DNA from 3 places in the Alteromonas sp. 38 genome. Region 1 is predicted to be linked to each of the others. Evidence: predicted binding sites of a transcription regulator. Region 1 holds the regulator's gene; each other region holds the start of a gene.
The links. Region 1 encodes FNR, which switches genes on or off when oxygen is low (the NO sensors DNR and NnrR bind a similar motif). Its sites were predicted from a motif close to TTGATCTAGATCAA; they were not measured.
Positions count from the first base shown of each region.

Region 2: hemN (oxygen-independent coproporphyrinogen III oxidase) is a predicted target of FNR. The motif match lies at 2,010-2,023, and genes of this name have one in related genera.
Region 3: ccoG (cytochrome c oxidase accessory protein CcoG) is a predicted target of FNR. The motif match lies at 7,863-7,876, and genes of this name have one in related genera.

Region 1 is NZ_LR733300.1:1,905,598-1,916,490, forward strand. Features, by position in the region: gene FLAVO9R_RS08120 (hypothetical protein) at 1-92, opposite strand, end outside; gene ccoN (cytochrome-c oxidase, cbb3-type subunit I) at 415-1,848, shown strand; gene ccoO (cytochrome-c oxidase, cbb3-type subunit II) at 1,864-2,469, shown strand; gene FLAVO9R_RS08135 (cbb3-type cytochrome oxidase subunit 3) at 2,471-2,632, shown strand; gene ccoP (cytochrome-c oxidase, cbb3-type subunit III) at 2,649-3,602, shown strand; gene FLAVO9R_RS08145 (FixH family protein) at 3,739-4,218, shown strand; gene FLAVO9R_RS08150 (heavy metal translocating P-type ATPase) at 4,218-6,620, shown strand; gene ccoS (cbb3-type cytochrome oxidase assembly protein CcoS) at 6,622-6,837, shown strand; gene FLAVO9R_RS08160 (sulfite exporter TauE/SafE family protein) at 6,824-7,483, shown strand; gene fnr (fumarate/nitrate reduction transcriptional regulator Fnr) at 7,533-8,273, shown strand; gene uspE (universal stress protein UspE) at 8,371-9,294, shown strand; gene ttcA (tRNA 2-thiocytidine(32) synthetase TtcA) at 9,475-10,416, shown strand; gene FLAVO9R_RS08180 (patatin-like phospholipase family protein) at 10,417-10,893, shown strand, end outside.
Region 2 is NZ_LR733300.1:1,513,872-1,524,764, forward strand. Features, by position in the region: gene FLAVO9R_RS06510 (ATP-binding cassette domain-containing protein) at 1-452, shown strand, start outside; gene hemN (oxygen-independent coproporphyrinogen III oxidase) at 526-1,893, opposite strand; gene FLAVO9R_RS06520 (SGNH/GDSL hydrolase family protein) at 2,133-2,945, shown strand; gene FLAVO9R_RS06525 (DsbA family oxidoreductase) at 3,033-3,671, shown strand; gene FLAVO9R_RS06530 (XdhC family protein) at 3,668-4,708, shown strand; gene FLAVO9R_RS06535 (TonB-dependent receptor) at 4,920-7,457, opposite strand; gene FLAVO9R_RS06540 (histidine phosphatase family protein) at 7,772-8,446, shown strand; gene FLAVO9R_RS06545 (acyl-CoA dehydrogenase family protein) at 8,475-9,689, shown strand; gene FLAVO9R_RS06550 (phosphotransferase family protein) at 9,699-10,739, shown strand; gene FLAVO9R_RS06555 (NADPH:quinone oxidoreductase family protein) at 10,850-10,893, shown strand, end outside.
Region 3 is NZ_LR733300.1:720,069-730,961, forward strand. Features, by position in the region: gene FLAVO9R_RS03080 (alginate export family protein) at 260-1,435, shown strand; gene FLAVO9R_RS03085 (HD domain-containing protein) at 1,599-2,201, opposite strand; gene FLAVO9R_RS03090 (thiol:disulfide interchange protein DsbA/DsbL) at 2,323-2,955, opposite strand; gene FLAVO9R_RS03095 (TonB-dependent receptor plug domain-containing protein) at 3,153-5,081, opposite strand; cobalamin riboswitch at 5,134-5,349, opposite strand; gene FLAVO9R_RS03100 (serine/threonine protein kinase) at 5,394-6,365, opposite strand; gene ccoG (cytochrome c oxidase accessory protein CcoG) at 6,362-7,795, opposite strand; gene FLAVO9R_RS03110 (hypothetical protein) at 8,105-8,470, shown strand; gene FLAVO9R_RS03115 (DUF3016 domain-containing protein) at 8,719-9,249, shown strand; gene FLAVO9R_RS03120 (acyl-CoA dehydrogenase family protein) at 9,391-10,893, opposite strand, start outside.

The sequences.
Region 1 (10,893 bases):
AATTCACAGTGCTCGTTGACAAATGTACAGCTCTCTCCTATTTCCTTTAAGGGGCCCGAAGAAGGCGTGGCGGACATTTGGTATTGATGCACGGTAAATACACATGCTGCAACGACAAAAATACAAAGTGGGGTAAGCCACTTTTGTGAATAAAATGATCTCTTTTTGTTACTGTTATTTAGCATTTCTTAAATTTTGTATATTTCTTCATTGATGGAGATCAAGCTCAGGTAGTTTATGGTATCTTTTTGTAATTAAAAACCTTATCATCCGCGTACCAACTGGCTTGGAGACTATAATTATTACTCTTTCCGAGCTCGGTGTGAAGCGTTATTCCGTTGCTTTCGCATGTCTAGACCGTACTTGAACGGCTGTTGGAGACCATAGTTCATTTGAAGTGGAAGATTCATTAAAATGAGTGAAATAAGCCAAGCACAACCTGACTACAATTATAAAGTAGTTAGGCAATTTACCATTATGACCATAGTCTGGGGTATCATTGGTATGGGCCTAGGGGTATTTATTGCCGCGCAATTATTTGCACCTATGCTTAACTTTGACACACCATGGCTAACGTTTTCGCGTCTGCGTCCTTTGCACACCAATGCCGTTATTTTTGCCTTCGGCGGCTGTGCGTTGTTCGCAACGTCATACTACATCGTTCAGCGTACCTCTCAGGTTAGACTGTTCAGTGATAAACTTGCTGCATTTACGTTTTGGGGCTGGCAAGCCGTTATCGTATTGGCGGTAGTTTCTCTACCTTTAGGTTTAACCAGCTCGAAAGAATACGCTGAACTAGAATGGCCAATCGATATACTGATTACGCTGGTCTGGCTCGCTTATATCATTAACTTCTTCGGAACCCTAGTTATCCGAAAAGTGTCGCATATTTATGTTGCGAACTGGTTCTTAGGGGCGTTCATGCTTACCGTTGCTGTATTGCATATTGGTAATAGCATGGCCATTCCGGTGTCTTTCACTAAGTCTTACTCATTGTATGCAGGCGCAGTAGACGCCATGATGCAGTGGTGGTACGGCCATAACGCAGTAGGTTTCTTCCTAACTGCTGGCTTCTTGGGCATGATGTATTACTTCGTTCCTAAGCAAGCAGGTCGCCCAGTTTACTCGTACAGATTATCTATTGTTCACTTTTGGGCATTGATTTCATTGTACATTTGGGCTGGTCCTCACCACTTACATTATACTGCTCTACCCGATTGGACACAGTCGCTAGGTATGGTTATGTCTATCATTCTATTCGTTCCTTCTTGGGGCGGAATGATTAACGGTATAATGACGCTATCTGGTGCATGGCATAAATTGCGTACTGACCCTGTATTACGTTTCTTAATTGTTTCATTGTCTTTCTATGGTATGTCTACCTTCGAAGGCCCAATGATGGCAATTAAAACAGTTAACGCATTGTCTCACTACACAGACTGGACTATCGGCCACGTACACTCTGGTGCACTAGGTTGGGTAGCCATGGTATCAATTGGTTCTATCTACCACTTAATACCTATCCTGTTTGGTCAGCCGTCGATGTACAGCACACGTCTTGTTAATGTTCATTTCTGGTTAGCAACCATTGGTGTAGTGCTTTATATCGTAGCAATGTGGATGTCAGGTGTTCTTCAAGGGCTAATGTGGCGTGCAGTAAATGCTGACGGTACATTAACGTATAGCTTTGTAGAATCGCTTGAAGCGTCTAAACCTTTCTATGTGGTTCGTTTCATTGGTGGTTGTTTCGTGGTTACTGGCATGCTTATCATGGCCTACAACACATGGAAAACCGTTCGTGCCCCTAAAGGTAGTATCGCTGCTGATGTTACAACTCAGCCAGCGTAATAAGGAGACGACCTAATGAAAAATCCACATGAGTTAATTGAAAAAAATGTCGGCCTGTTAACCGTGCTAATCCTTGTTGCGATTAGCTTCGGTGCCATGGTTCAAATTACGCCGCTGATGTTTCAGCAGCAAACAATGGAACCGGTAACAGGCTTACGTCCTTACACAGCATTAGAATTAGAAGGCCGTGACATCTATATCCGTGAAGGATGTGTTGGTTGTCACAGTCAAATGATTCGTCCGTTCCGTGCCGAAACAGAACGTTACGGTCACTACAGTGTTGCTGGTGAGTCAGTATGGGAACACCCTTTCCTTTGGGGTTCTAAGCGTACTGGTCCTGACCTAGCACGTGTTGGTGGGCGTTACAGTGATGAATGGCATCGTGTTCACCTGCTTAATCCGCGTAACGTGGTACCTGAGTCGAACATGCCTGGGTTCCCATGGCTTGCAGAAAACAAACTTGACGGTAAGTTAACCGCCAAGAAGATGGAAGTTTTCCAAGGCTTTGGCGTACCGTATACCGACGAAGATGTCGCGGGAGCACAAGCGGCAGTACAGGGTAAATCTGAAATGGAAGCCCTTATTGCATACCTACAATCTCTTGGCACACATTTGAAATAATATGGATCAAGGAATAGTAGGTAGCATTTTTACTGTCATCGTCTTTGTTAGTTTCATTGGCATAGTTTGGTGGGCTTTTAGTAGCCGCAACAAGCAAAAGTTTGATGAAGCGGCGAATTTGCCTTTCGCAGACGAAGACAAAGAAAAATCAAAAGAAGATTAGCAGGAGTCTCGAACTTATGAGTATGTTTTGGACAATATGGATTTCAGTGATAACCCTAGGGTTAATCATTGGTTGCTATTTCCTTCTGCGCTGGTGTTTGTCTAACCAAACAGGCGTGCCAGAAGGAGAATCAATGGGGCATGAATTCGACGGCATCGAGGAGTTGAACAACCAGCTACCTCGTTGGTGGACAATCATGTTCTACATGACAATCATTTGGGGTTTTATCTACCTTGCCCTATATCCTGGATTGGGTTCTTACGAAGGCTTATTTGGCTGGAAGAGTTCAAACCAAGGCATATTGACGCTTGAAGAATCGGCGCAAGCGCGTATCGATGCAAAAGAGCAAGGCAAGTTTGTAGAGTACGATCGTGAGTTGGATTATGCAGCTGAAAAGTTCGACCCAATTTTCGAAGCGTATGCGCAAATTCCTGTTGAGGAGCTAGCAAAGGACCCTGAAGCGAATAAAGTAGGTCAGCGTTTGTTTATGCAAAACTGTTCTCAGTGTCACGGTTCTGATGCTCGCGGTCAAAACGGTGGTTTCCCTAACCTTACTGATAACGATTGGTTATACGGTGGTTCGGGTGCCAAAATTGTTGAAACCTTAACATTAGGCCGCAAAGCCGCTATGCCAGCATGGATAGATGTTATGGGTGAGAAAGGCATCGAAGAAGTGGTTGAATATGCATTAAGTCTTAGCGGACGTGATGTTGACCAGCAACTTGCTGACGCAGGTAAAGTTCGCTTTGCTGCATGCGCTGCCTGTCACGGCATGGACGGTAAAGGTAACCAAGCACTTGGTGCGCCTAACCTGACTGACAACATTTGGTTGTATGGTGGAAGTCATCGTGCGGTTACTGAAACACTAACCTACGGCCGAAATGGTGTTATGCCTTCATTCAAGAAAACCTTGGGTGATGACAAAATCCATGTTGTTGCGTCATACGTATATAGTCTTTCTAACGACTAAATTCGTATAACTAACAATAATGCTAAAAAGCCTCGTTATCACGAGGCTTTTTTTATGAGAAAATAGCCCTATCCGACTGTGTGCTTTAGCTTTTTATCGCGCCGGTTTTCCCGTAGTAAACGAGTTGATGTCATTAATGAATACACCTTGGTATAAACAATTTTGGCCGTGGTTTCTTATCGCAGTTCCTCTTATCACTTTGATAATGGGAGGCGTATTGTTAAAGCTAGCTATTTCAACCGAAGATAGCTTAGTGGTAGACGACTATTACAAAGAAGGTAAAGCCATTAATGCCCGGCTAGATAAAGAAGCCATTGCAAAACGAAAAAATATTACCACTGAGTTAACCATTACTGATGGCAGTATTGCAGTAAAATTCCATTCAGGTATTCCTGCAGAAGGAAACGCGCTTAAATTGAATTTTTATCATGTCACCATAGAAGAGCGTGATACAAGTGTATTATTAAGTCGTGATGCTAATGGTATTTACCGGGGTTTTGTTGAAAAAGACTTAACCGGTAAGTGGCAAGTTTCGCTTTCTCCTATAGATGACAGCTGGAAAGTACAAAATACGCTTCAACTCCCCTATTCTGGCGCTATCAAGTTTAACCCGTAATGAGCGAGAACCTTTGTTTCCATTGCGCGTTACCTAACGATGCAACACACAAATACGAAGCAGTAATATTAGGTGAAACTAGGCAGCTCTGCTGCCCTGGTTGCCAAGCGGTTGCTCAGGCCATCGTTGATAATGGCTTAGAAGATTATTATCAGTTTCGTACTGAGCCTGCCCAAAAGTCAGACGATGGTATATTAGAAAGCCTTTCTGCGCTTAATGTTTATGACGACCCAGCCCTTCAAGAAGAGTTTGTTTTTGACGAAGGACAGCACAAGCAAATACAGCTAACCCTTGAAGGCATAACGTGTGCAGCGTGCGGTTGGCTGATTGAAAAGCAGCTTTCAAAAGTATCCGGCATTGCGCAAGTCGCCGTAAACGTTCAGGAGCGCCGCGCACTAATAACCTGGGAACCCGATGTTATTAAGCTTAGCCAGATACTCACCACACTAAAACGCATAGGTTATGTTGGCTCACCGTTTCACCCTGATGAACATGAAGCGAGCTATAAGCGCGAGCAAAAATCGTTTATTAAAAAGTTAGGCTTGGCAGGCATCATGACCATGCAGGTGATGATGCTAATGGCTGGGCTTTACTTCGATTGGTTTGGTGCCATTGAACAAGAAACCCGTCAATACTTTTATTGGGTTGCACTCACCCTTACCACCCCAGTAGTACTTTATTCAGGAAGCGCGTTCTATTTAGGTGCTTTGAAGGCAATAAGCGCAAAAACCGTGAATATGGATGTGCCTGTCACCCTCGCGGTATTTGGCACCTACTTTGCGGGTTTACGTTCCACTTTGCTAGAGCAAGGTGAAGTGTATTTTGAATCCATATGCATGTTTATCTTTCTACTGCTGTTAAGCCGATTCCTCGAACATAGAAGCAGGCACCGTGCGGCGCAAATTTCAGCCAACATGATGCAGTATATTCCTGTATCTGCCACTAAAATTCAAGATGATGGCAGTATGATTCAATGCCTAGCAAAGCTGCTAGTGCCCGATGATGTTGTATTAATAAAGCCTGGTGAGACCATCCCTGTAGACGGTATCGTGCTAGACGGCACTGCTGCGGTTGATGAGTCTATGTTAACGGGAGAATTTAACCCCGTAAGTAAATCGACCAGCCATGTAGTTTATGGTGGTACAGTAAATCAAGATGGTACACTAACGGTTAAAGTAACCCAAAGCTTAAAGCATGCCTTAGTCAACCAAATAGTACGTTTGCAGGCTAGCGCCATGGCAAGTAAACCAAAAGCCGCGCAAATTGCCGATAACTTTTCCCGTTATTTTGTGTTCTCGGTGTTGTTGATATCGGCTTTAACATACAGTTATTGGTCGTTTGTGGGCAGTGAAGAAGCGTTTTGGATCACCATCTCGGTATTAGTGGCAACCTGCCCTTGTGCCCTTGGCTTAGCCACACCGTCAGCGTTAACCTGTGCCATGGCAAAGCTAAATCGTCAGGGCATTTTGTTAAAGCGTGCTGATGCGTTAGAGCAACTCAACGATATTGATACTATTGCCCTTGATAAAACCGGCACACTAACCGAAGGCAAGTTCTCGTTGCAACAGCGCTGGTTTGCTAAAGGGGTAGATCCGGTGCAGGTAATGGCGCTCACCGCATTGTTAGAGTCTCGTTCTGAGCACCCTATTGCGCGTGCCTTCGACAGCGATAATGTTAAGTCACAAAATAAAACCCCACCTAATAGCATGAACGGATTTACCGTTACACCAGGTGGTGGCATTAGTGGTGAGATAAACAACGTAGTTTTTACTATGGGCTCAGCCGTATTTTGTAACTTACCAACCACCTCTAAGGTAGACATACCGGCAAATGTGTTTTTGTGTGCCGACGGTGTATTAATGGCGGCGTTCTGCGTCAATGATAGCTTGCGTCAAGATGCCTTAGCGACACTCAACGCACTGAATGCACATCAATTGGTGGTGTTAAGTGGTGATACACAAAATAATGTTAATGCACTTACTGCCAGCTTACCTATCAATTTAGCGAAAGGTGGCCTATCGCCTGAGCAAAAGTATTCTCAGGTGCATACGTTACAAAAGCAAGGCCGCAAAGTCATGATGATGGGCGACGGTATAAACGATGCCCCTGTTCTTGCAAGTGCAGATGTGGCGGTTGCGGTAGGAAACGCCACCGATGTAGCCAAAACAGCGGCAGATGTTATTTTGCTGGGAGACAGCTTGCTGTCGGTACCAACCTTATTTTCAGTGGCTAAACAGGCAAAGCGTAAAATTCAGCAAAACATCGCATGGTCAGTAGGTTACAATATAATCATTCTTCCTTTTGCGGTGTCGGGTTTACTCTCTCCCTGGATGGCCGTGGTTGGCATGTCACTGAGTAGTATTATTGTGGTCACCAATTCAACGAGGTTATTAAGTAAATAACATGAGTATCATTTACGTCTTAATTCCCATCGCTATCATCATTGTTGCGTTGGCGCTGGTTATCTTTTTCTGGGCGGTTAAAACCAATCAGTTTGAAGACCTTGATAGACAGGGCTATAGCATTTTGTTTGATGATGATTTATCAGGTGATGAAAAGAAGCTAGCCGAGCAGCGAAAGCAGTTACAACAACGTAAAGAAACTGATGACAGAGGTTAATATATTCTCTGCCTTTTTCATTGGAATTGCTGGTGGAGTGCATTGTGTTGGCATGTGTGGCGGTATTGTTGCGGCACTACGCACGGTAACGCCAAGTAATGAACCTGCTTTACCCTACACCCTTGCCTATAATTTTGGCCGTATCCTCAGCTACACATTAGCCGGTGCTATTACAGGCGCTGTCGGCCAAATGGCAACCGAATTTGTGCCTATCGCTAAACCCGTTTTATCTTTGATTAGTGGCGTTATGCTGGTGCTTTTAGCGTGTTATTTGGGAAAGTGGTGGCAAGGATTGAATTATATTGAAGCTATGGGGCGCGGGTTATTTAAAGCTATTCAGCCCTTATCTAAACGATTTCTTCCATTCAAAAGCCCGGTTTATGCACTACCCTATGGTTTTATATGGGGCTGGCTTCCCTGCGGGTTGGTCTATTCCACGTTAACGTGGTCATTAGCATCAGGCTCGGCCGTTGACGGCGCTGCCATTATGCTATTTTTTGGGTTAGGTACTCTGCCCACTTTGCTGGCGGCAAGCGCAGGTAGTCAGTACCTAATAGCCGGTTTCAGGCACCCCGTGGTAAGACAATGCTTTTCTGGAATATTGGCTATTTACGCTCTCTTTTTAATTTATGCAGCAATTTCATAAACAAAAGAGTAAGATTATATTAAGTCGACCCTATTTATAGTTTGAACTTATGAGCAAAGGAAGCCAATTCTCAATTCATTGTCAAAATTGCAGTTTCAGCCACTTGTGTTTACCCGTTGCGCTAAACAAGACTGAGATTGAATCTTTAGATGATATTATTGAGCGAAAGAAACCCCTTCACAAGAGTGATTTGCTGGTAAAGTCGGGAGATACATTTAACTCTCTTTACGCAGTACGCACGGGCTCTTTTAAGTCTTTCGTCACCAATTCAGATGGTGAAGAGCAGATTACAGGTTTTCACTTCCCTGGCGATATTATCGGCTTCGATGCATTACGGGAAAACAAGCACCAAAGCTATGCCCAGGCATTAGAAACCGCCATGGTGTGCGAATTACCGTATGAGACGCTTGATGAGATGTCGGTTCAATTTCCGAAGTTAAGACATCAAATAATGAGTTTCATGAGTGCGGAAATTAAACAAGATCATGACCTCATGATGTTGCTTAATAAGCGCTCAGCGGAAGAACGTCTATTGTATTTCCTCTCTCAGCTTTCTCAACGTTTCGAAGAACGTGGATTTTCAAATAAAGAATTTCACCTAACCATGACCCGAAATGAAATTGGGAACTACCTGGGTCTAACTATTGAAACCATTAGCCGCTTATTAAGCCGTTTTCAAAAAGAAAATATTATCCAAGTGGACGGTAAACTCATCACTATTTTAGATTTTGATGAGATGTCACAACGTTTAACGTCTGTGGTTGCACCTAATATCGCCTGTAATAGCTAATCATCAAAGCTTTTGATCTAAAACAAGTTACGTAATAGCAAATAGGTATTACACTTAAATTGTAGCAACCAAAAATCTAAAAATGTTTGGAGGGGTTATGATTAAGTATGAACGTATTTTAGCGGTCATTGAAGCCGATAGAGATACCCAACCTGCGCTTAGCCGTGCATATGAACTTGCCAAAAAGACAGGTGCCTCTGTCACCGCCATGCTGGTGGTTTACGACTTATCTTACGATATGACAACCATGCTTAGCCCTGATGATCGTGAAGCTATGCGCGATGCGGTCACTAAGGAACATGCGGGTTGGTTACGGAAAATCCTTAGCGATTTAGGGTTTGAAAAAACCGATATTGTTGTTGAGTGGAATAACCGTGCCTTTGAAGCTGTTGTGCAGTACGTAATAGATAACAATATAGACTTGGTTGTAAAAGCAACCAAGCGCCATGACGATTTAGCCTCCGTTATTTTTACTCCTACAGACTGGCATCTCCTTAGAAAATGCCCCTCCCCCGTATTGTTGGTTAAAGAACATGAATGGCCTGAAAACGGCGAAATTATTGCGGCGGTAAATGTAGGCAGTGAAGACGACGAACATGCGCTACTCAACGACAAAATCACAGTTATTGCTAACGATTATGCCGCATTACTCAGCGGCAACGTAAATTTGGTTAACAGCTACCCTGCTACACCGCTTAATATTGCTATTGAAGTTCCTGAGTTCGACCCAGACACATACAACAACGCGGTAAAGCATCATCACGAACTCGAGATGAACACACACAGCGAAAAGTATGCTATCGATAGCGAGCGCTGTTATGTGAAAGAGGGGCTTCCTGAAAAAGTCATTCCAAGAATAGCCAAAGATATCGATGCCGAACTTGTGATCATTGGTACCGTTGGCAGAGTAGGTATTTCCGCGGCCCTTATAGGTAACACGGCTGAACATGTTATTGATGAACTTGTGTGTGATGTACTGGCAATAAAACCAGACGGCTTTATTTCGCCCCTTTCACGGTAATGCAAACGTGTTTGTACACAGCCTGTCGGCACTGTTTGCTAGCACCGCTCTATAGTCTTTTGCGCTATTGTTTTTTGCTAGCGGCTAGTGCCGACAAGATACAAAAAATCTTAACCTCGCACATTCAATTTTACCTGATTACTGTATAATGGTTTTTTTCGCAGTAACCAAGCTATTGATATGACCAGTGCAGGCACAAACCGTGCAGACGCCCCGTTAACCGCGTCTCAAAACAAACAAAAATACAGCTTTAACAAGCTACAAAAGCGACTTCGTCGAAATGTAGGTAAAGCGATTGCTGATTTCGGCATGATTGAACATAACGATAAAGTGATGGTGTGTTTGTCCGGAGGAAAAGACAGTTACACCATGCTTGATATTCTTATGTTTTTAAAACGCATCGCGCCAATTCATTTTGACATTATTGCGGTTAATCTAGATCAAAAGCAGCCAGGATTTCCAGAACATGTACTTCCTGAATACCTTGAGAGTGTAGGTGTTGAATACAAAATTGTAGAAGAAGATACTTACTCTATTGTTATGGACAAAGTGCCTGAAGGTAAAACCACGTGTTCGCTTTGTTCACGATTACGTCGGGGCATTTTATACAACACGGCCAAAAAATTAGGCGCCACTAAAATTGCGCTTGGCCACCACCGTGACGACATGCTAGAAACCTTCTTTTTGAACATGTTCCATGGCGGTAAGCTTAAATCAATGCCGCCAAAGCTGGTTAGCGACAATGGTGAACACATTGTGATCAGGCCCCTTGCCTATTGTACCGAGAAAGACATTCAGCGTTATTCTGATGCCGTAGAATTTCCTATTATTCCTTGCAACTTGTGCGGTTCTCAAGAGAATTTACAGCGTCAGAACGTTAAGGCCATGCTACAAGATTGGGATCGTCGTTTTCCTGGACGTATTGAGTCTATGTTTAGTGCGCTTCAAAATGTAGCACCATCGCATTTGGTCGATCAGAATTTGCACGACTTTAAAGGTATATCTACGCAGAACGGCCCAGTTGAAGACGGTGATATTGGTTTCGATCCTCCCACCTTCGCGTCGCCAAGTGAGCCTTCTGACGACACGGTTCACGTTATCAATTTGATGGAATCAAACTAAATGAAAATTGGTCTAGCATTAGGTGCGGGTGCCGCAAGAGGTTGGACCCACATTGGTATTATTCAAGCGTTAGAAAAGCTGGGTATTAAAATTGACGTCGTTGCAGGTTGCTCTATTGGTGCCTATGTCGGTGCAGCCTACGCTAGTGGCAAGTTAGAAGGCCTTAAAGAATGGTCTTGTTCTTTGTCAGATTGGCAGGTACTCGCCTTGATGGGTGTTGGCTTACGCAGAGGCGGCATTGCTAGTGGGCAAAAAGTGTTTGATAAACTTGCCAGTGAATTTTGTGCCCCAACCTACGAAGCAATGGAAAAACCGTTCGCCTCGGTGGCTACCGATTTGTACACGGGCCGTGAAGTGGTTTTCAGTTCAGGCGAAATTGGTAACACCATTCAAGCTTCGTGCGCTATTCCTGCACTATTTGCCCCAGTGGCTCATGGCGACCGTTGGTTAGTTGATGGTGCGGTAGTTAATCCAGTG
Region 2 (10,893 bases), 390 kb from region 1:
CCTGTGCAATTTTAGAAGGCGAGGTAATTCAAAAGTCGAAAGATTTTCCTTATCCATTTACACGTTTGAATGTAAGCGGCAACGTACTTTACGCCAAAGCTACCGTGCAATGTGATAATAAACTGAATACGGAAAACAAAGATGAGCAAAGGGTAGGCACTTACCAGTATCCGCAGCGAGGAAAAATAGCCGTTTTTGCCAGCGAGGTGAGTATTGATACCAATACACAAGTGAATGTGCCCTCTAGCAGTATTTTAAACGCGTTACCGTGCGAAGTGGCGGAAATTTACTTCTCTGAAACACCGCAATCTAAAGAACATCAACTACAAACCGCAATCGTGGTGCTATCCCATGGTAATCAAGCGTTGTATGCCAGAGTAAGCACCTTGTCGATTGAACGGTTGAAACTTGAACCTGGTTTATCCGTGGTAGCTAGGTTCAAACTTCAGTAGGTTTGCAAAGCGTTTTAAAGCGCTGCGTTTACTATTACTAGGTGCTAAATTCCCGGCCCTAAACTCCCACTGCCTAAATTGCCGCAGAATAGCGTGAAATATGGTGACCTTTGTTTAGGTAAGCGTCGAATCTTGCACATATTGCTCTTATATAAATGCGAGACTTATCTGGCACACTAATATATCGATCGCGAAGTTCAATAATACCGTCGTCTACTAACGATTTAAGGCTCGTTAATTCAATACAGAAATAGCCATTGAATTTAATATTGTACTTGTCTTCAATATCTTTCTTATCTAAATACAAATTACACATTAAAGACATAATCACGTCTCGACGAATGCGATCGTCTAGGGTTAACGCAATGCCGTTGGCGGTTAGCGGTATGTCGTTGTCCAACCGGTTGTAATAGTCTTTAAGTTGTTTGGGGTTCTGGCCATATGCATTGCCTATTGTACTAATGGCAGATACGCCCAAACCAAGTAAGTCACTGTTTTTATGCGTGGTGTAGCCTTGAAAGTTTCGGTGCAATACGTGGTTATGCTTAGCCATGGCTAGTGTGTCGCTGGGCTTCGCGAAGTGATCTAAACCAATCATTTCAAAGCCTGTTTTAGAAAAACTTTCTACTGCCATTTGGTGCATTGCCGCTTTTTCATCAGGGGTGGCTAGGGTATCTAGCGGTATTTTGCGTTGGGCTGCGAATCTGTCTGGTAAGTGGGCATAGCTAAAAAGTGACACTCGGTCGGGTGACATGGCTTTTACCGCCACTACCGTGGTGCGAAACTTCTCCATAGTTTGTTTGGGCAAACCGTAAATTAAGTCCAAATTGACCGAGGTATAGCCTATGTTTTTTGCATCAAACACTAATTTGGCAATGTGTGCGGTACTTTGAACCCGATTGATAGACTGCTGAACATCTACATTAATATCTTGTACACCAAAGCTAACACGGGTGTAACCTAATTCATTTAAATCTTTTAAGTATTCACAAGTCACATTTCTAGGATCTAACTCAATTGAAAATTCAGCTTCGCTGGAAATAAGAAAGTGTTTCTTAATCAGATACATTAAATAGGTATGTTGTATAGTTGAAAGAAAACTTGGGGAGCCTCCACCTAAATGAAGGGCTACCACTTTCTTATCTTTATAAAGCGATTTTTTCGCTACCATCTCTTTTTCAATGTAGCTAAGGTAATGGTCGGCTTTTTCGTTGTGGCGAGTTACTATTTTATTGCAGCCACAGTAATAGCAAAGCTGTTCGCAGAAAGGGATGTGAATATATAAGCTTATGGTATCGGCGCCGCAGTTTTCAGACGCGCTCTCTAATAACCCGTCGTTCACCGACTCGAATTTAAGCGCAGTAGGGTAAGAAGTGTAACGTGGCGCCTGTTGTGCATATTTTGTAATTGTACTTGTGGCGCGATCAATTGGCGAATTCATAGGTATTTTCTGCTTAGTTTGCTAGTAAAGTAGCGAAAGACACTTATACAGGTGGCCTTTCTTTCGTGGTAAACCCATTTCATCATTGATAATAATGCAAACTAGTAAGGTGTTTATTGATCTCGTTCAAGGTTTTGCTCTTAAACATACTCATTATAGTCAGTTTTCCAATTTTGCTAGTACAAGGCCTGCTGGTAAGGAAAAAAACGCTCAAATTACCGGAACCTACCGGTAAAAGAGTGGGTTGCTGCCAGTGCGCTAGCAATGCCCCCAACAAGGTGCATCTTAAAGGCGATGCGCATAGCGGCGTTCCGGTAAGCTGTCAGCAAATGAAGGCTCCCTTGGCGTTGCTTATTGCGGGAGATTCCGCTGCCGCTGGCGTGGGTGTATCTACTCAAGAACAAGCACTGTCTGGCTGGTTAATTAACAGTTTGTCGGAAAACTTTTGCGTTGATTGGGAATTAAAGGCCAAGACAGGGGTTAACAGTACGGATTTGTTATCCATGTTGCAGCGGGCTAAACCCAACCGTGATCCTACGTATGATGCTAATTCAACGTCCCTCTCAACAATCACTTCTACCCATAGTTTCGACACGCCTCTTCAATGCAGATCGTTCGACGTGGCGGTTATTTCAATAGGGGTAAATGATGTAACGGGTTTTACGTCCTTGCGCCGGTGGCGTAGTAATGTCACGCAAATAATTGAAATACTAAAAGCGCGATACCAGTGCAGGTCAGTTGTATTTACCGCACTGCCTCCTATGCACGAATTTCCCGCGCTACCCCAACCGTTACGTTGGGTGTTAGGGCAAAGAGCGAAGTACCTCAATACCGCCTTGCTTAAGCTGGTGAACAAATATCATGGGGTTAACGTACTCACACTAACCTTAAACCCAATAGGTAATGATCAATCAGACAACACGCTCAAATACATGGCTGAAGATGGCTTTCATCCGCAAGTTGCAGGCTATCAATTGTGGTCTAACGCTGTTGTGAAGTTAGTGAACGAAGAACTTGATGAATTGGTCGGTAAAAATAGCAATGTTGGTTGAAGCTGAAAGGTTCACCCCTACAATACATTATTCATTTAGTAGGTGTTTAAAACCAACAATATTTAACGGCTTCGCGCTGGAGGTGCAATGAAAAGAGTAACGATAGATATGGTGTCAGACGTAGTTTGCCCTTGGTGCATTATTGGTTACGAACGTCTACAAAAAGCCATCGCGCAATTAGACGATATTGAAGTAACTATTCAATTTCACCCGTTTGAACTTAACCCGGACATGCCGCAAGAAGGACAGGACGTTCGTGAACATATAATGGAAAAATACGGGCTTACTCCAGCACAAAGTGATCAAAACCGAAAACAACTTATTGATGCAGGTGCATCGGTTGGTTTTAAGTTTGATTACTTCGACGGCATGCGTATGGCGAATACCTTCAATGCACACCAAGTACTGCACTATGCAGGGGAAAACGGTAAGCAAGAAGCGCTAAAATTACGCTTATTTGCCGCCTATTTCAGTGAAAGAAAAAACGTGAATGATATAGACGTGTTAGTAAGCGAAGCGGTGTCTGTGGGGCTAAACGAGCAAGAGGTAAGTGAACTTCTGGCCAATCAAACCTATGCAGATGTCGTTCGAGAGCACGAGAACTTATGGTTGCAACGTGGTATTCAAAGCGTACCTACTTTTGTGATTGGTAATAGCGGTGTTGCGGGTGCACAAGACCCAGAGACGTTAGCGCAATTTATTGTTCAGGCATCTACTGAGCAATGAGTAATCAGCTAATACACCTTTTAGCCCAGTGGCATCCGCTAAAGGATGCCCACCAGTGGGTGCTGGGGCTTATATATAAGACGGAAGGCTCTTGTTACAGGAAAGCGGGGGCTGTCATGTTGTTCAGCAATGCTGGGCATCAACTAGGTGTGTTAAGTGGTGGCTGCCTTGAATCAGACATTAACAAACAAGCCCAGCGGGTAATGCAAGATGGTAAGCATCGTACAGCAGTTTACGATGATAACGATGAAGAAGACATTGCCTTTAAACTAGGTGTAGGCTGCGGCGGGGTTGTACATTTAGCGCTGTTACCTGTAACTAGTGATAATCACTATTTACAGTTACATACTGTGTATTCATATTTGGTGAGCGGGCAACCTTGTTTATGGAAGCAAGAAGTTAATGGCGAACTTTCCTCCTCAGTTAGCGTTTGCGACAACCAGCAAGCGAGTAACAGCGAACAGGCTGACAACACCACTCGTGTGAAGCCTGAAGCTAAAAAAACGGCCGCTTTACTTGATACCCAAAACGGTAAGTGCTTTCTAACAGTACCTTGTGAACCGCCTCCACACCTACTTATTGTTGGCGGTGGATACGATGCCACTTTTGTGGTGAAGATGGCAGTGCAGCAAGGGTGGTCGGTGAGCGTATGGGATCCTAGGCCAGCACAGGCAAGGGTAGAGCACTTCGGTGATGCTAACTTTATTGTCGAGTCGACAGAAGTCGAAGCACTGAATTTGCATGTCGCAGAACACAATATCGATGCAGCGGTGTTGATGTCTCATCACCGACAAATAGACAGTAATGCCTTAGCAATGTTATCTCGGTACCCGCTGAAGTACGTGGCCATGTTAGGGCCTATTCACCGTAAAGAAGAAATGTTCGCGTTAGCTGGGGTTAAAGAAAGTGATTTTAAAGGCTTCTTCGCCAGCCCAGCTGGGTTTAATATCGGTGGCGACTTGCCAGAAAGCATCGCGTTGTCGATTATTGCTCAGTGCCATGCAGTACTGGCAAACAAATTTCCGACATTAAAGTAGTTATGTGCAACACGCAGTTTATATACACACTCCTTAAAAGTCTTATACATGGCTTCAGTAAAAGCCCCGTGCAAGCCCCATAAAGCCTCCATAACTGCCTCCATAACTTCGTCCATAACTGCCACGAAGTAGATAAATAGCCCCAAAGTAGATGAATAAGTGGGGCTTTTTATTTAAGGTTACATCGCTTTTGTTTTAACAAACGCAATAGTTAAAAACGCTTTCTTACCGATATACCATAGGAGCGAGGTGCGCCTGGGTAGGCCATCAGTTTTCCTTCTTGCACTGGCACATCAAAACCACTTCTAGCGATATATTCTTCATCCAAAAGGTTTCGAGCCCATACAATAATTTCGGTGTCCCATTCCTCAAGCTGAAGTGAAAGTCGTGCATTAATAATCTCGTATGAACCAGACTGTTTATAGGGGTCGTTGGAATCATCCAAATATACTTCCCCTGTATACTGATAATCTGCGCTTATTGTGGCGTCGTAACTCGCTACTAAAAAATGATGGTTTAGCATAATTGAAAGGCTATTTTGAGGCTCAAAACCCACTCTGTCACCGTCTCGTGCACAATACGGGTCGGCAGGTGACGCACGGCCCGGATCGTCAATACCCGTATGCCATGAATAGGCCACCCAACATGTACCTTGTTTGAAGGTATCAAAATTGGCTAACGTGCGTGATGCAATAAGCTGAAGTTCCGTGTTTGCACTCATTAACCAAGTGGTTTCAAGCTCCAGTCCCTTCACATGAATGTCGCCTGCGTTTTGCAGGTTAAAACCGGTACCTGTGAAAGTGGTGGCTTGAAAATCTTCAATGGTTGAATAATGCGCCGCAACATTTACCCGCACACCATAATCAGGCCAATCCTGTTTCAAGCCTATTTCTGCACTACGCGCTTTTTCGGCCTCAAAAGTGGCATCTAAAGACGGTAAAATACGATCAGTATTAGTGCCGCCTGCTTTATAACCAGAGGCTAAGCTGGCATAAATTAGTTGGTTTTTATTGGCCTGATAAGCAAGCTTTATCGTGCCCGTTAACTGGCTATCATCTATTGCTTCGTTTAAATCAGGTCGTGGCAGTACCGCTGATGAACCCAAGAAAAAATACCCCCATCCCGCCTGTTGAAAAGGCGCTAGGGCATTTAGCGAGGTTGGACTAATTGCAGTACCAGTATTGAGCGCTACGCCAATATCATTTAACGCTGTTACCGCAGCACCTATATTGGGCCTGCTTTCGGGAGCGCCGCTCAAGCCATCAATACCTGGGCCTTGTTCGGTGTACCGGCCAGCTATCGACTTCTTTTCATCGGTAAAACGCATGCCAGTCGTCAAGGTGATTGTGTCAGACAGCAACCAGTCAGCTTGGGCAAAAAATGCAACACTGTCTTGTTCTTGATTTGCCGTGTGCATAAATACGGTATTGCTTGGTGCTGCCACCCCAGAAGGGGCTATTAACCCGCCAGTGGCCGCACTAAGTCCATCAATCGCACTTGCCAAGGGAAGTAATTCAGCACCTGCAATGCTAAAAAAGCTATCGAATGCAAACTGTGTCGTGGTGTTAAAGGTTAAATCTAAATTTTGGCTAAAGTAATAGGCACCCAAAAGGCCACGAATTTTATCGCTTTTATAATGCAATCTAAACTCTTGAGAGAAAGACTGTTGTTTTGCATCGTTAGTGGCGGTTAATAAATCCGCATCTGAAAAATCGGTATCTACAATATCGATGCTATCAAAGGCGCGATAAGCCGTAATACCTACCAAAGACCATTGCTCACTAAGCACTACATCAATTTGCGCCGAAACACCTTTATCTTCCATTTTTGAAATAGGGGGTTGAGATAACGATGTGGTGAAATCGTAGAAATCGTCAGTACTGTAAATGGTGGCGTTAAACGGGGGCTGAGATAACAACGCATCTGTGCCAAATTTGCCAGGGATGTCATTTGCCTGAAAATTGTTTTGCCAAGTAAGTGCACCGCAACAACGCTCATTTAATTCACCGTAATCGGCAATGATGCGAACGCTGACATTTTCTGTAGGCGTATAAAGCCACTGAGCCTTTATGGCTGAGCGGTTTTTGTTATTTAAACTCTGCCCAGAAGTGGCATCGGTAATATAGCCATCACCATCGGTTTTAAACCCTGAAATACGCATGGCTAATATATCGTCAATCAACGAGAACGACGCGCCTGCACTTAATCTTAATAATGAATCATTACCCGCCAATACTTCTACAAAACCATCGGTATCGGTATGACTTGGCGCCACAGAGGTAAGGGTCATTGCGCCTGCTGCAGTATTTTTACCAAATAGGGTACCTTGTGGGCCACGTAGTACTTCGATAGCAGCAATATCAACTAAGTCGTTGATAAGGGCATTTTGCCGTGAACGATAAACCCCGTCCACATATAAGCCCACAGAAGATTCGAAGCCGAAATTTTGTGATGATGTGCCAATACCGCGGATGGAAAACCCTGAATTAGTCACGCTTTGATTTTGAAACGCACCAAATGCAGGCACATAGTTTTGCAAATCAAAGACGTCTTTCACCACGGTTTCAATTAAATCGTCGCCGGAAAGGGCGGTCACGGCAACAGGTACTGCTTGTAAATTTTGTGCCGTTTTTTGTGCCTGAACGGTGATATGCTCTAAGGCGCTATCTTGGCAGTAAGCAAGTGAAGATGTGCAACTCGCAGCTATACCTAGTGCGACGAATGTGTGCTTGGGCAGCAATTTTTTCATTTTTATTTTACCTAACATCTAACCCATTTCAAACGAATAGCGTCGTTTGACTACAGCTAGAACCTTAGCAGTAATCTTTCACTTTGCATCAATGTGCAAAAAACAACGTAACAACTTAGTGTTGCAGTAATTTTAAGTCGCTACAACGATAGTAGAAATATTCTGAAAACCAACTGCCTCAACGCTATTGGGCGTGTTTAGTCGCCTTTGTTCCCCATAGCCTAACATGATGTATTCCCATTCAAAATATCAATTAAACTTATGGTGCTACTTTTCTTACCATGGTTAACATATTGATAACATCAGAGAGTAGTATGACTGACATCTACCTAGTACGCCACGGACAAGCATCTTTTGGCGCAGCAAACTACGACAAGCTTAGTGATCTAGGTGCACAGCAGTCCCAGTGGCTTGGGCACTACTTCAAGCAGCGCGATATTACTTTCGATAGTGTGTTTATGGGTGACATGGTGCGCCACAGAGAAACCGCCGAAGGTATTGCAAAAGGGATAGGCTCTTTACCCCAAGCGAACATCAACAGTGAATTGAACGAATTTAACTTTCAAGCAGTGGCAACAGCGTTTTTAACCCGATACCCAGATCAAAAAGTGCCAGAAGGTGCGTCTCGGGCAGAATATTATCGGTTGCTTAAAAAAGCCATGTTGGCATGGGCAGCCAATGATCTCGACCATAACTTATTGGATGAGAGTTGGGCAGGCTTCGAAGATAGGGTGGCCACTATGCTAAGCGCGCTCCAAAGCACACAGGCAAAGCGAGTGTTGGTGGTAAGTTCAGGGGGGGCCATTGCCATGATGTTAAAGCACATACTCGGTTACGACGCCCCCACGGTTATTAACATGAACTTGCAGATTAGAAATGCGAGTTTTTCTCAGTGCTTCGCGAATACTCGTGGTGTGCATTTGAACAATTTCAACAGCGTACCACATTTAGATGTTGTGGATAGATTGCACGCTGTGACATACAGCTAAACAGCGCCATCAGCGGATAAGGACAGTTATGAACTTTGAATACAATGAAAGAACACAAACGCTTTTAACGAAATTAAGAGCCTTCATGCAAGAAGAAGTGTATCCAATTGAGAAGGAGTATGTTCACGCGGTAGAAAATGGTGAAAACCGTTGGCAAACTCCCGTTATGATGCAAACTCTCAAACAACGCGCAAAAGACGCCGGCCTTTGGAATCTCTTCCTTCCAGAGGAATATAAGCCTTACGGCGCTGGGTTATCAAATGCTGAATACGCCCCTTTGTGTGAAGAGATGGGGCGTGTGTTGTTTAGCTCAGAGATTTTCAATTGTAGCGCGCCTGATACGGGCAACATGGAAGTGTTGGCGAAGTACGGAAATGAAGAACAGAAAAAACAATGGCTAGAGCCACTGCTTAATGGCGAAATTCGTTCTGCCTTTGCCATGACCGAGCCAGCAGTTGCGTCAAGTGATGCGACTAACATTGAAACGTCAATTACCCGAGATGGCGATGAATACGTAATCAATGGGCGCAAATGGTACACCAGTGGTGCCATGAACGAAAATTGCAAAATCATGGTGGTAATGGGTAAAACCGACTTTGAAGCTGCTCGTCACCAGCAACAGTCGCAAATTTTAGTGCCAATGGATACGAAGGGGGTCACCATTGTGCGCCCCATGGCTGCGATGGGCTATTTTGATGAGCCTGTAGGGCATGCGGAAGTATTGTTCGATAACGTACGGGTTCCGGTAAGTAATTTGCTACTCGGTGAAGGTCGCGGGTTTGAAATTGCACAAGGTCGCTTAGGCCCAGGCCGTATTCATCACTGCATGCGCTTAATTGGCTGCGCACAGCGCGCCTTAGATTTAGCCTGTGAGCGAGTAGATCAGCGTGAAGCATTTGGTAAGCCACTTAGCAAACAGCAGTCGGTGCGCGAAAGTATTGCACAAATGCATTGTGATATTGAGCAAGCGCGCTTACTAACACTTAAGGCTGCCGACAAAATGGATAGATACGGCAATAAAGTCTCTCGAGATATTATTGCCGCCATTAAAATTGTTGCACCCAAAATGGCGTGTAGGGTTATTGACGAAGCTATCCAAATGCATGGCGCTGCAGGTACAAGTCAAGATTACGCATTGTCTGCCATGTACGCGTATGCTAGGACCATTCGTTTAGCCGATGGCCCTGACCAAGTGCACATGATGCAATTGGGTCGCAATCTGATTGCCGAAAAGAACGCTTAAGGAGTATCTGTGGCTACGCACACGCTAGATATAGAAACGTTAAATCACTACCTAAATAAGGCGTGCCCAGAAATAGGCACGGTGTTGTCGGCAGAGAAATTCTCAGGTGGGCAATCTAATCCTACGTTTAAACTAAATGCTGATTCTGGCGTTTACGTGCTGCGTCGCCAACCGCCGGGGAAACTGCTCAAGTCTGCCCATGCGGTTGACCGCGAGTATCGCGTTATCAATGCACTAAGTAACACAGAAGTACCTGTGCCTAAGGTTTATCACTTGTGTGAAGATGCCGACATCATTGGCAGTATGTTTTACATCATGGCCTACGTTGAAGGCACCATTTATTGGGACAGCGCTTTACCGGAAGTAGAGAGCCCAAAAACTCGGGGCGCTATGTACGATGAAATGAACCGCGTGCTGGCAGTGATGCACGGTGTTGATATTGACGCCGCTGGGTTAACGAGTTACGGCAAGCCAGGAAGTTACTTTTCTCGCCAGTTAAGCCGGTGGACTCAGCAATACCGTGCTTCTGAGCTAGAGCATGTAGAAGACATTGAGCAGCTTATTACCTATTTAGAAGAAAATTTGCCTGAAGATGATGGGCAAATAGCCTTGGTTCACGGTGATTTTAGGTTGGATAATATGATGTTTGATATGTCTAACCTTGATGAACCTAAAGTGATTGCGTTGCTTGATTGGGAGTTATCTACCTTGGGGCACCCGTATGCCGATTTAGCCTATCAATGCATGCAGCTGCGTTTACCAAGTGACATCGCCCATGCGTCTGGTTTAGGTGGGTTAGACAGAGACGCGTTAGGTATTCCTAGTGAAGAAGAATACGTAGGTGCATATTGCAAGCGACGCGGCATTGACAAAATAGACAACTGGACCTTTTACCTCGCGTTTAGTTTTTTCCGTCTAGCAGCCATTCTGCAAGGAGTAGTTAAACGGGCACATGATGGCAACGCATCAAGCGACAAGGCAATGCAGTTAGGCGCTATGGTGCGCCCTCTGGCACAAATTGCGAATAAAACGATTCATCAAAACAGCTAAACCACCGAACACGGCTGTGGATCTCAATGACATTGAGGTGCACTTATGGACCACCGAGCGCCTATTAATAAGCGAGCGGTAAGCAAAGAAACGAATTATTAGGAGTGGCTATGAAAGCGATTGTATGTGAAGCATTTGGACCGATAGACGATTT
Region 3 (10,893 bases), 1.2 Mb from region 1:
CTAATTCAAAGCGCGACAACATAAGTCGCTAAAACTTATTTAAACCCTTAGGTGCTTATCCCATTTTTTACTGGGAGGGAGCCCCTTAACTAAAAATCGTCAATAAGAACGCTAACCAACAAACGTTAACATCGTTAATAACAAGGGAACGCACATGAATACGCAAGATATAAAAGCATCAGCATCGCTGACAGAAGCACCGTCATATAGACTTAAACCGGTACAAAAGCGCTTTGCTCAAGCAGCACTGACAAGTGCTATGTTGGCGTGTTTTAGTGCGCCATCAATGGCGCAGAGCTGGCATGATGTACTTAGTGAAGCGTCTGCATGGGCAGACTTGAACTTACGTTATGAATCAGTCGACCAGGATAATGCACTTGATGATGCTAGCGCATTAACACTTCGTACTCGCCTAGGTTTTAAATCCGGAACGTTGAACGGGTTTTCCTTTACCGCAGAAGTGGAAGATAGCCGTATTGTTATGGGGCAGGGCGATTATACAGTAGGCCCTACTGGCTATAAAGTAGGTGAGTATTCAGTGATTGCAGATCCTGAAACCACAGAAGTGGATCAAGCCTTTATTCAGTATAAGAATGAAAAGCTAACACTCAAAGGGGGCAGACAAGTGATTGCCCTCGATAATCACAGATTCGTTGGGCATGTGGGATGGCGTCAAGATAGGCAGACCTTTGATGGTGTTACTGCTACCTATGCGCTTAACGAGAAAGTGAATTTCTTTTATGGATACCTCACCCAGCGAAATCGAATATTCGCAGAAGCCGCCGACTTTGATTCAAAAGACCATTTATTTAACGCAAGTTTCAAAACAGCGGTAGGAAAATTTACCGCTTATGGCTATTTGTTAGAAATTGACAATGACACCGATAATGCGCTTGATACCTACGGTATTCGCTATAACGGCAGTATGAAAGGTGAGACGGTGAACTGGGCATACGGCGCTGAATTTGCTACGCAAAGCAGCGAGTCAGGTTCAGGCGACACCGCTACCGATTATGATGCTAGTTATATTAATGCCAACCTTGCTGCTACTTTTTCAGGCATTACCGCAAAGGTTGACTATGAATTGCTGGGTTCTGACGATGGTGCATACGGCTTTGCCACGCCACTGGCCACCCTGCATAAATTTAACGGTTGGACTGATCAATTCTTAGGTACGCCTGCACAGGGACTTCAAGATATTACTTTTTCGGTATCCGGAAAATTAGCCGGTGGTAAATGGTTGTTGGCCTACCATGATTTTAGTGCCGATGAAGCTTCCGCAGAAGTGGATGATTTAGGTAGCGAGATTAACGTGCAGTACGTGACTAAAGTGATGGATAAAGTCACTCTCGCGGTGAAGTATGGTAGCTACTCTGCGGGTGACACTAAGGTAGATGCCAACAAGTTGTGGATGTGGGCAAGTACGCGTTTTTAATCGAGCTCAAAGGGTGTTTGATGGAGATTTTATAAAAAGCGACATCAACTAAGCGTTGCCAACAGGTTGCACCAAAAAAGCTCATAAAAAAGGTGCTAGAGAACAGATTCTCTAGCGCCTTTTTTGTCGCTTATAAGTGTGAACGTCAGCGCGTTTTACCGTTTTAGCTTTGTGCTGGAAGTAGCCAATTATTTTGTACCGCGGTATCTAATTGACGAGTGACGTAATCCCATAACTTAGGCGCACAATGCTTCAAATGTAAGTTACGCTTTTCTATCTTATCTCTGGTAACAGCATGTTTATTCCAACTACCACCTTGGTTTTGCATGTTTTGAAACACAGGAAGCACCCGGTCCATCGCCTTGGCAAACTCGGCATCAGGGGTTTTCGCTTCTTCAAACTCTAGCCATAATGACAGTAATTCATCGGCGTAGGTACTGGGCAGTAATCCAAAAATACGCTTCGCCGCATCAAGCTCTTTTTGTGCTTGCGCGTCGTGTTCTGAGTCCTCGTTGAAGGCAAACAAATCGCCTGCATCAATTTCCACTACATCATGAATTAAAATCATACGTATAACCCGAGCGACATCTATAGGCTTCTCGGAATAATGTGCCAAGGTACTGGCCATCAATGCAACATGCCAACTGTGCTCGGCAGAGTTTTCCTGACGATCGCCATCACAAGGCAAGGTTATTTGGCGTTTAACGCTTTTTAGTTGGTCTAATTCGCAAATAAAGGCACTGAAATCTTCGGGTAGAAACGACATGAATAGCTCCGGCTTTTTTTCGCATTGAAAAATGAAAATGGGCCTTAGCGTTAACCGCTACGGCCCATTTAATCTTGTACTGAAATAGGCATGTTGGGGCCTACTTCAATAATCCTAGCAATTACTTTTGTTCAGATAACCAAACAATCAAATCAGCAATATCATCAAATGTCATTTCAGCAGTAAATGTAGGCTGATATTTACCATTAATAACGAAGCTTGGTACGCCTGATAAGTAATCTCGGTTCTTGTCGATAAGCTGCTGGTTCTTACGAATCATGTTGTTTACACCAAAGCTGGTGGCTAACTTATCAAACTCAGCGCCATCAACACCGTTTACCACAAAGATGTTTCGCAAATCTTTAAGGTTGGTAATGGTTGCGCGTTGCTTATGAATGTAGTTGAATATAGCCGTGTTCATCGCATCTTCCTGTTTCATTGCGCGGGCAATCAACATGGCATGGGTGGCGGCATCTTGAACATCAGGGCCTGTAAAGCGCATAAAGTTAACATGCACTTTTTCGAACTTAGTGTTCTCGCCTTTTTTCTCTTTAATTTGTTTTACGATTGGCTCAAATTGGAAGCAATGTGGGCACCAGAAAGAGAAGTATTCCGTGATAACTGGCTTTTTGGTCGCTTCTTCATCTAATACCGTGTAATGGGTACCTTCTTTCCACTTTGCTGCGCCTTCTTGGGCGCATGCGGTTAATGGCAAAAGCATTGCCATTACAAACAATACTACAAACTTCTTCATGTAATTGAATCCTTTGATTTCAAATCTATCTATCAGTGTTGAGGTTACCACAGGCTTTTATTGGGCACTAGTTTACGCGACAAGCGAGCGGAAAAATGCAACGAATGGATGATATAAGACCAGAAAGTTTCGCTTCTTCTTAAAGAAGAAGCGAATGAAGTATCGCTATTTGAGTCTATAAAGCGACATATTCGGAGTTACTGGTGGTTGTAGCTCACCGATAACAATGCACGACGTTCTTGGCCTGCATAGCCTACGATATCCTCGTAGTCGGTATCAAAAAGGTTATTTACTTTTAATGATAACGCCCACTTTTCAGAAATATTATAACCAAGGTTAACTGACGCTAGTGTGTAAGCTGACAGCCCCAACGTTTCTGCATTAGCTGGGTAGGGTGGGAAATAAGTATCGTAATGTGTTCCGGTATAGGCCAGTCTTGCATAAAGGCTAAATTTCTTGGTGCCTAAATCAGACAATGCCGATAATGCGCCTTGGTGTCGTGCACGTCGAAGCTCGGTGTTAGCAATACCATTATCGTTTTGCTCGGCGTCTAAATAGCTATACGACGCCGATACCTTCGCTAAATCGCTAAGCCACGTTACTTCAACGTCTACGCCGTCACGGCTACTTTCACCGTCTGTATTCGCAGCGGTATACACGCCTTGAGTGGTATCAAAAACGAAGCCATTAATCTCATCTTCAAGTTGGGCACTATAACCGCTTACTTGTGCCGAAACCGAATTCCAATGTGCTTTTACGCCAACTTCCCATTCTTCACTCTCTTCAGGCGTTAAGTCTGGGTTGCCAATAAAGCTATCTGGGAAATAGCCAAATCGCTCAGTAAAGGTTGGGGTTTTAATGGCCTTGCCGTAGCTAGAAAATAGCGCATAGCTTTTTGATACTTGCCATGTAAGGCCCGCGCGATAACTAACGGCGTCATCAAATTCACTGTTGTTATCGAATCGTGCGCTTAAGGTTGCGAAAACATTCTCAACAAGGTCACCTGTAGCTTCACCAAATAGGCTGGTGGTATTGTCATGTTGCTTTTGATTAGGATCGCCAAACACCACAGGGCCACGTTGTTCAAACAAACGTTGTAAGTATTCAGCACCACCTGCCACTTGCCAATTGTCGAAGCGATAAAAGCTTGTCCAGTTAAGTGCTAGTCGCTCGCCAGTCGTGCCACCCGCATCGGCACCCGATGTGGTATTTTCATTATCATCTTTTCGGTAATCGAAAGACACAGTAGATGCATAAGCCGAAGCATCTGGTGCGAAGCGCCATGCTAGCTTAGTGCTCAGTTGGCTACCATCAGTCACATTGTCGGCATCTGCAGGCAATCCGGTGGTAACATAGTCAGTACCATCGTAATCATTTTCGTATTGGGTGCTGCGGAATTTCGCGCTCAATGTGTGTGCATCTGCCAATGCGTAATCGATGTTGATGCCTGCGGTCATGTTGTCATAACCATCATCTTCATTACCAATGCGTGAGATGTTATCGCCATCTGTTTTTAGGTAATTGGCGTAGGTGCGCACTGCCACATCGCCATTTTTGGTGGCGGCATTTATGCTGCCGTGGTAAGTACCTTGTGTGCCTATTCCTGCACTTAAATTAACACTGGGTTTTGTGCTGGTTCCTTCACCTGCTTTGGTGGTGATACTCAATACGCCACCAATCGCACCACTGCCCCATAAGGCACTTTGCGGGCCACGCAGTAGTTCTATACGTACCACGTTCGCTGAGGTCAAGTGGGCCAAGTCTATCAAGCTTCCTTGGCCAATGTCGTTAGACACCACGCCATCAATAAGCACCAGTAAGTGATTACTTTCGCTGCCTCGAACACGAAGTTCGGTAAGGCCGCCTGGGCTACCTGATTGAGAAAGGCTCACACCTGGTAAGCCGCGAATTAAATCGGTAAGTTGTACTGCGCCTGAGGCTTGAATATCTTGCTCGGTTAGTACGCTTACCGATGCAGGTAGCTTGGCTATTTGTACAGGTAAACGGGTGCCAGTAACGGTAAGTGTTTCAATGGTATCAGGAGTTTGCGCTAAAACGGGTGCAGACAGCAGTGTTGCCACGGCAGCATAAACTGCAGTGCAGGTAAAGTGTGTTTGAAATTTCATTGTATTTCTCGCTATGTACTCCGCCCGAGTACAAGGGTGAATGTAAGCAGATTAACTGCCGTGAAGCTAGGCCGGTATCCGGGCTCACTCACCAATACAATGTATGGTTTCTCGGCCTTCCCATGTCGCGATATAAATAGCGATGACACAGTGGCGTGTTTAGGAGAATGTGTGTGTTCACACTGAGTTTACCGTTGCGGGGGCAGCATCAGATTTCACTGATTTCCCGTTTAACCCATTGATGGGCACCTAAGCGCGAAGGAGTATAGCTTAAGTGCCTAATAAATAGCGAGTGTGTTCAGGTTTTGCGATCTAATACCCGATTTTAAGAGGCGGTTCCTGCATGGCAGAAAGCTGTTCTTTTAACGCAAGAATTTGACCTTCCCAGTATTTATCGTCGGCAAACCACGGAAAAGCGCGAGGGAAGGCTGGATCTTCCCAGCGGCGAGACAGCCATGCCATATAGTGCACCATACGCATGGCGCGAAGGGGGTCAATTAACGCAAGTTGATTAGTATTAAACGGCTGAAATTCTTCATAAGCCTCAACCAATGTATCAAGTTGTAATAACTGCTGCTGGCGATCACCGCTTAACATCATCCACAAATCTTGAATGGCGGGGCCCATTCGACAATCATCTAAATCAACAAAGGTAGGGCCATCACGCCAGAGAATATTTCCAGGGTGGCAGTCGCCGTGTAGCCGAATAACGTCGGTGGCTTTATATGATGAGGAAGCCGCAGTTATAACGGGGTTCAAAATAGCAAAGAAGGCCGTTTTGAGGTGATCGGGCAACAAGGTACTATTTTCTAAAACCTGTCTAGGTTCATCTAAATAGCTTTGCGTGTCGATATCTGGGCGTTGCTTAAAAGTTTTCGCTTGAGATACGCGGTGAATACGGCCAATAAAGCGTCCCATCCATTCAAGTTGATCTAAATTATCGTTCTCAAACTGGCGCCCACCTACAGAAGGGAAAACCGTAAAGCGGTAATCTCCATGATGGTGAAGGCTTTTTCCATTTAGCGCTAAGGGCGCCACAATAGGAATTTCGTTATCAGCAAGTTCTTGGGCAAAGCTGTGTTCTTCTATAATTTGCGCGTCTGTCCAACGGGCGGGGCGGTAAAACTTAACCACGTAACGCTTGTTGTCATCGGCTTGAAATTGGTAAACCCGGTTCTCGTAACTATTGAGAGCAAGTAAGCCGCTTTGAAGAAAAATGCCCTGAGTTTCCAGGGCATCTAATATAGTGTCTGGATCTAATCCAGAAAACGAAAAATCTTTCATCGATAAAGGAATTTGGTTGGCTCATTAACCGTTACACTTTCACCTGAATCGGTGGTAGTGGTAACGGTGAATTGAATGTCTGTTACCACATCTTCCAGATTATACGGGTCAGTTGCAACCGAAATCGGTGTGCTATAAACCTCACCACCTTGTACCGTCACTTCTTTATTACCAATAAAGGTGTATTCAGGCAGCCCTTGAACCGAAATGGTATAGGTCTGAGTTTGTTGAGATTTGTTGAGTACTTTAACGGTATAAACATTCTCAATTAACCCTTCATTGGTTTCGCGATATAACGAATTACGGTCGCGAATAATGTCAATTTCCAGAGGCACGCGGGTCACAATGTCAGCAACCAATAACCCTGTCATGACAATAAGAACGATAAGGTAGCCGATAAGCTTAGGCCGTACAATGTGTGTTTTACCCCCCGCCAGCTCTTCTTCCGACGTAAAGCTTATTAGCCCTTTGGGGTAACCCATTTTATCCATTACGCCGTTACACGCATCTACACACGCGCCGCAGTTAATACACTCATATTGTAAGCCGTTACGAATATCAATACCGGTAGGACAAACCTGTACGCATAAATTACAGTCAATACAGTCGCCCAAGCCTTTTTCGTGAACCTGTTCATGGCTTAATTTACGCGGACGCGGACCTCGTTGTTCGCCCCGTTTCGCATCGTATGAAACGGTAAAGGTGTCTTTGTCGAACATGGCAGATTGAAAACGCGCGTAAGGGCAAATATGGGTACACATGATTTCACGCATATATCCCGCATTGGCATATGTGCATACCGCGAAAAAGACCACTGAAAACGCTGCCCAGAAACCCGTGTTGAAGGTGAAAAAATCAATAAAGAGCGCGCCGATTGGGGTGAAATATCCCACAAAGGTGAGTGCGGTAAGCAAGGCAACTGCCACCCAGGCCGTATGTTTGAGGATTTTGCGAACAAACTTATCCGCGTCCATTTTTCGCGCATCTAGCTTTATGCGTTTATTTCTTGGGCCTTCTATTTTTTCTTCAAACCACGTGTAGATATATACCCAGGTGGTTTGAGGGCACATGAAACCACACCACACTCTGCCTGCAAAGGTCGTCACGAAAAAAAGCGCGAATGCACCCACGATAAAAATATAAGCAAGTAAGGTTAAATCTTGCGGCCATAAGGTTAACCCAAATATAGAAAAGCGCTGCTCTACAATATCGAGTAACACCGCTTGCTGACCATTGAATTTAATCCACGGAATAGCGGCAAATAAGGCGAGGAAAAACAAACCAAAGAAACGCCTGAATGTTTCAAGAGGGCCTTTAACCGCACGAACATAAATGCGACTGCGCGAATCGTATCGTTTCCCTTCAGTGGATGATGCGGGTTTGTACACCTTTACTGGGGTAACGTTTTTAACCGGAATCTGTTCGTTCATTTTTTCAAAACCTTAGCCAACTTCTTGTATTGCGCGGCGCATTATAACAGCTGAAATTTCAGCGTGTTTAACATAGATCAATGATCATCTTTATTTATCTTTCAGTCAATACTGAAAGTTCAGAAATTATATTTTATCGGTATGCCTTTACTTAATGCTAGTTGACTCTTATAGCGATAATAGTTTTTAATACCGAATGAAAATTATACAAGTAATTATCTTTTTGATTTTTTTGATGAAAGTGTTTATTAAAAATAACTAACGATAGCTGCGTTGTTTAAATTAAGTGTAGTAGTGGAATAATTTTAAATGCTTCGTTTCTTTGTCATCTGTGCTGAAATTGTATTATTGGTGATTGTGCTGCGCTCGCCTTTTGTTCAGTACTTTTTTTCAGATATACAAAGTACCGTCTCAGGTTGGTTTGTTTCTATTTCTGAGTTACCTGAACAACGAGAGTTGGATACGTTAAGAAATCAGGCCGCGGCGCAGCTGGCTCCTTTAAAAGAATTCGAAGCGAACTACCTTCGAAGAATACTGGCAAGTCGTTCAACGGTAACGCGCTTTCATAGCGCTTATTGCGAAACCACCGATATAAACCCTAACTTTAGTCGCGACAACCGCAAGCAGTTATGTACACTGATAGAGCAATCAAAGTTACTCGAACCCGATAAATAATTAGCGATAAACGCTTTGTTTCTTTTCTTTGCTTCTTGTGTCCTCTAATTCTTCCCATTTTGACCGTGTATATAGATAAAGCCATTCACTTTACGTTCAGCTACCTGTGCTATTATTGAGCATATAGTTGTGATAAAAGTAGTAGCATTGCTATGGTTGAAACCATGCTTCACTAAGCGCCGTTACCCGCTTACTCAGTCTTTGTAGCTGACTAATACCGGGTTTCTAAAAACAAGGTAGGGGGTTACATGAAAATAGCTAAGTTAAGTTTATGTGCGGTATTGCTCGCCAGCGTGGGTATGTCTGGTGTGTTGCAAGCAGCACAGGTTGAAGTAACTTGGAAAGAACCAAAGTCTTACCGAGATGTTAAGCCGTCGAATGAATCTCGCGTGCACTTTAGAGAGCGTACTTTTAAAGAGCTCGATGAATTTTTTATTGAACTCGCTGAAAAACTTCCCGAAGATCAAAAGCTGTTAATTACCGTAACAGACTTAGATTTAGCCGGTCAGGTCTGGCCTGCATCTTTTGTTGGTATGGGGCAGTCTGCTACTGATGTAAGGATCATTAAGGAAATAGACATTCCCAGAATGTCGTTTTCATATGTACTTTCTGGCAGTGATAACACCGTGCTTAAAAGCGAAGACGTTAAGATTAAAGATATGATGTTCATGAATACTGTTAATCGTAGGCTGAGCACCGATAATCTGGTTTACGAGAAGAACATGATTGAAGATTGGTTTAACGATACGTTTGCACAAAGCATAGTGAGTCACGATTAACACCGCTGCTCATCGTTTGTGATGGTGCCAATGAGCAGCAACAACACCAGAGCTTAACGGGTTTTAGTTTGCTGTTGTTGTATTGATAAGATAATAAAAAACCGCCTTTATCGGCGGTTTTTTTTTACTTAACGATTATAGTTAAATGTAATCGAATTCACTGCCAGATATAGCCAGTGTGCTTTCATAGCCTGCTGAGTATGCTTGCTTATGTGCATTGCGACGCGGCAATATTCGCTGCATATAGAAGTCACGGGTTTTCTGCTTAGAAGAAGCTAGCACCGCGTTATCTGTACTCGCCGCTTTATCTGCCATGCTGTACCACAGCACACCAATTAGCGAGTAGGCAGAATAGGCTAAGTAATCTGCTGCTGCCGCTGCTGCAGTAGTGCCATCCATACCTAGGCAGTCAGCCGATGATGCACGCCAATCGTCAAGTAGACCTTGCGCCAGCCCTTTGTTTTCAGCATCGCTAATATCAGCAACCAACTGTGCAAACGCCCCGTAAGTTGCTTCCATCATTTGCCCGCCATCGCGGGTTAATTTTCGACCAATTAAATCTAATGCCTGAATACCGTTAGTGCCTTCATACAGCATAGCGATACGTACATCACGCATCAATTGCTCCATGCCCCACTCACGAATAAACCCATGACCACCAAATACTTGCACCCCAATGCTAGTAGTTTCAAGGCCCATATCTGTCATGTAGGCTTTGCAAATTGGTGTAAGAAACTGCAACACTTTATCTGCATTTTCTTTTTCCTCGTCAGTGCCTAGTTTTTCTATGTCCATGTACTTTGCGTAAAGCAAAGAGAGTGCGCGGCTACCTTCAATTTGTGATTTTTGCGTGAGTAGCATACGGGCTACATCAGGCTGAAATACAATAGGATCGGCTTTTCCGTCAGGGTTTTGAATGCCTTGCGGCGCACGAGATTGAACTCGCTCACGGGCATACGTTAACGCACCTTGGTAAGAAGCTTCTGCAGCTCCCAGACCTTGTAAGCCAACTTGGAAGCGTGCGTCGTTCATCATAGTGAACATACAGGCTAAGCCTTGGTTTTCTTCACCCACTAGCCAGCCCGTAGCCTCATCGAAATTCATCACGCAGGTCGGGCTCGCCTTGATACCCATCTTATGTTCGATACTTCCCACAGATAACGAGTTCGCAGTACTTGGCTCGTTATTATCATCAAGCATTAACTTGGGCACTAAAAACAAGCTAATGCCTTTCACGCCTTTAGGCGCATCGGGTAAGCGAGCAAGTACCAAATGAATAACATTGCTGCTCCAGTCTTGATCGCCAGCAGTAATAAATATTTTATTACCTGTCACTTTATAACTTCCGTCACCTTGTGGTTCAGCCTTAGTGCTAAGTAAGCTAAGGTCGGTGCCAGCATGCGGTTCGGTTAAGTTCATCGTACCTGTCCACTCGCCGCTGATGAGTTTAGCGAGATACTTGTCTTTTAATTCCTTGCTAGCATGTTTAGTCACCGCTAATGTGGCACTTTCTGTCAGCATAGTCGTTAAACGCCAGCTTAGGTTTGCGGCATTTAGCATTTCATGCACAGGCACTGCCATGGTGTAGGGAAGTTCTTGGCCATCATATTCAGCTGTGCCTAGCATGGCGTTCCAGCCATTGGC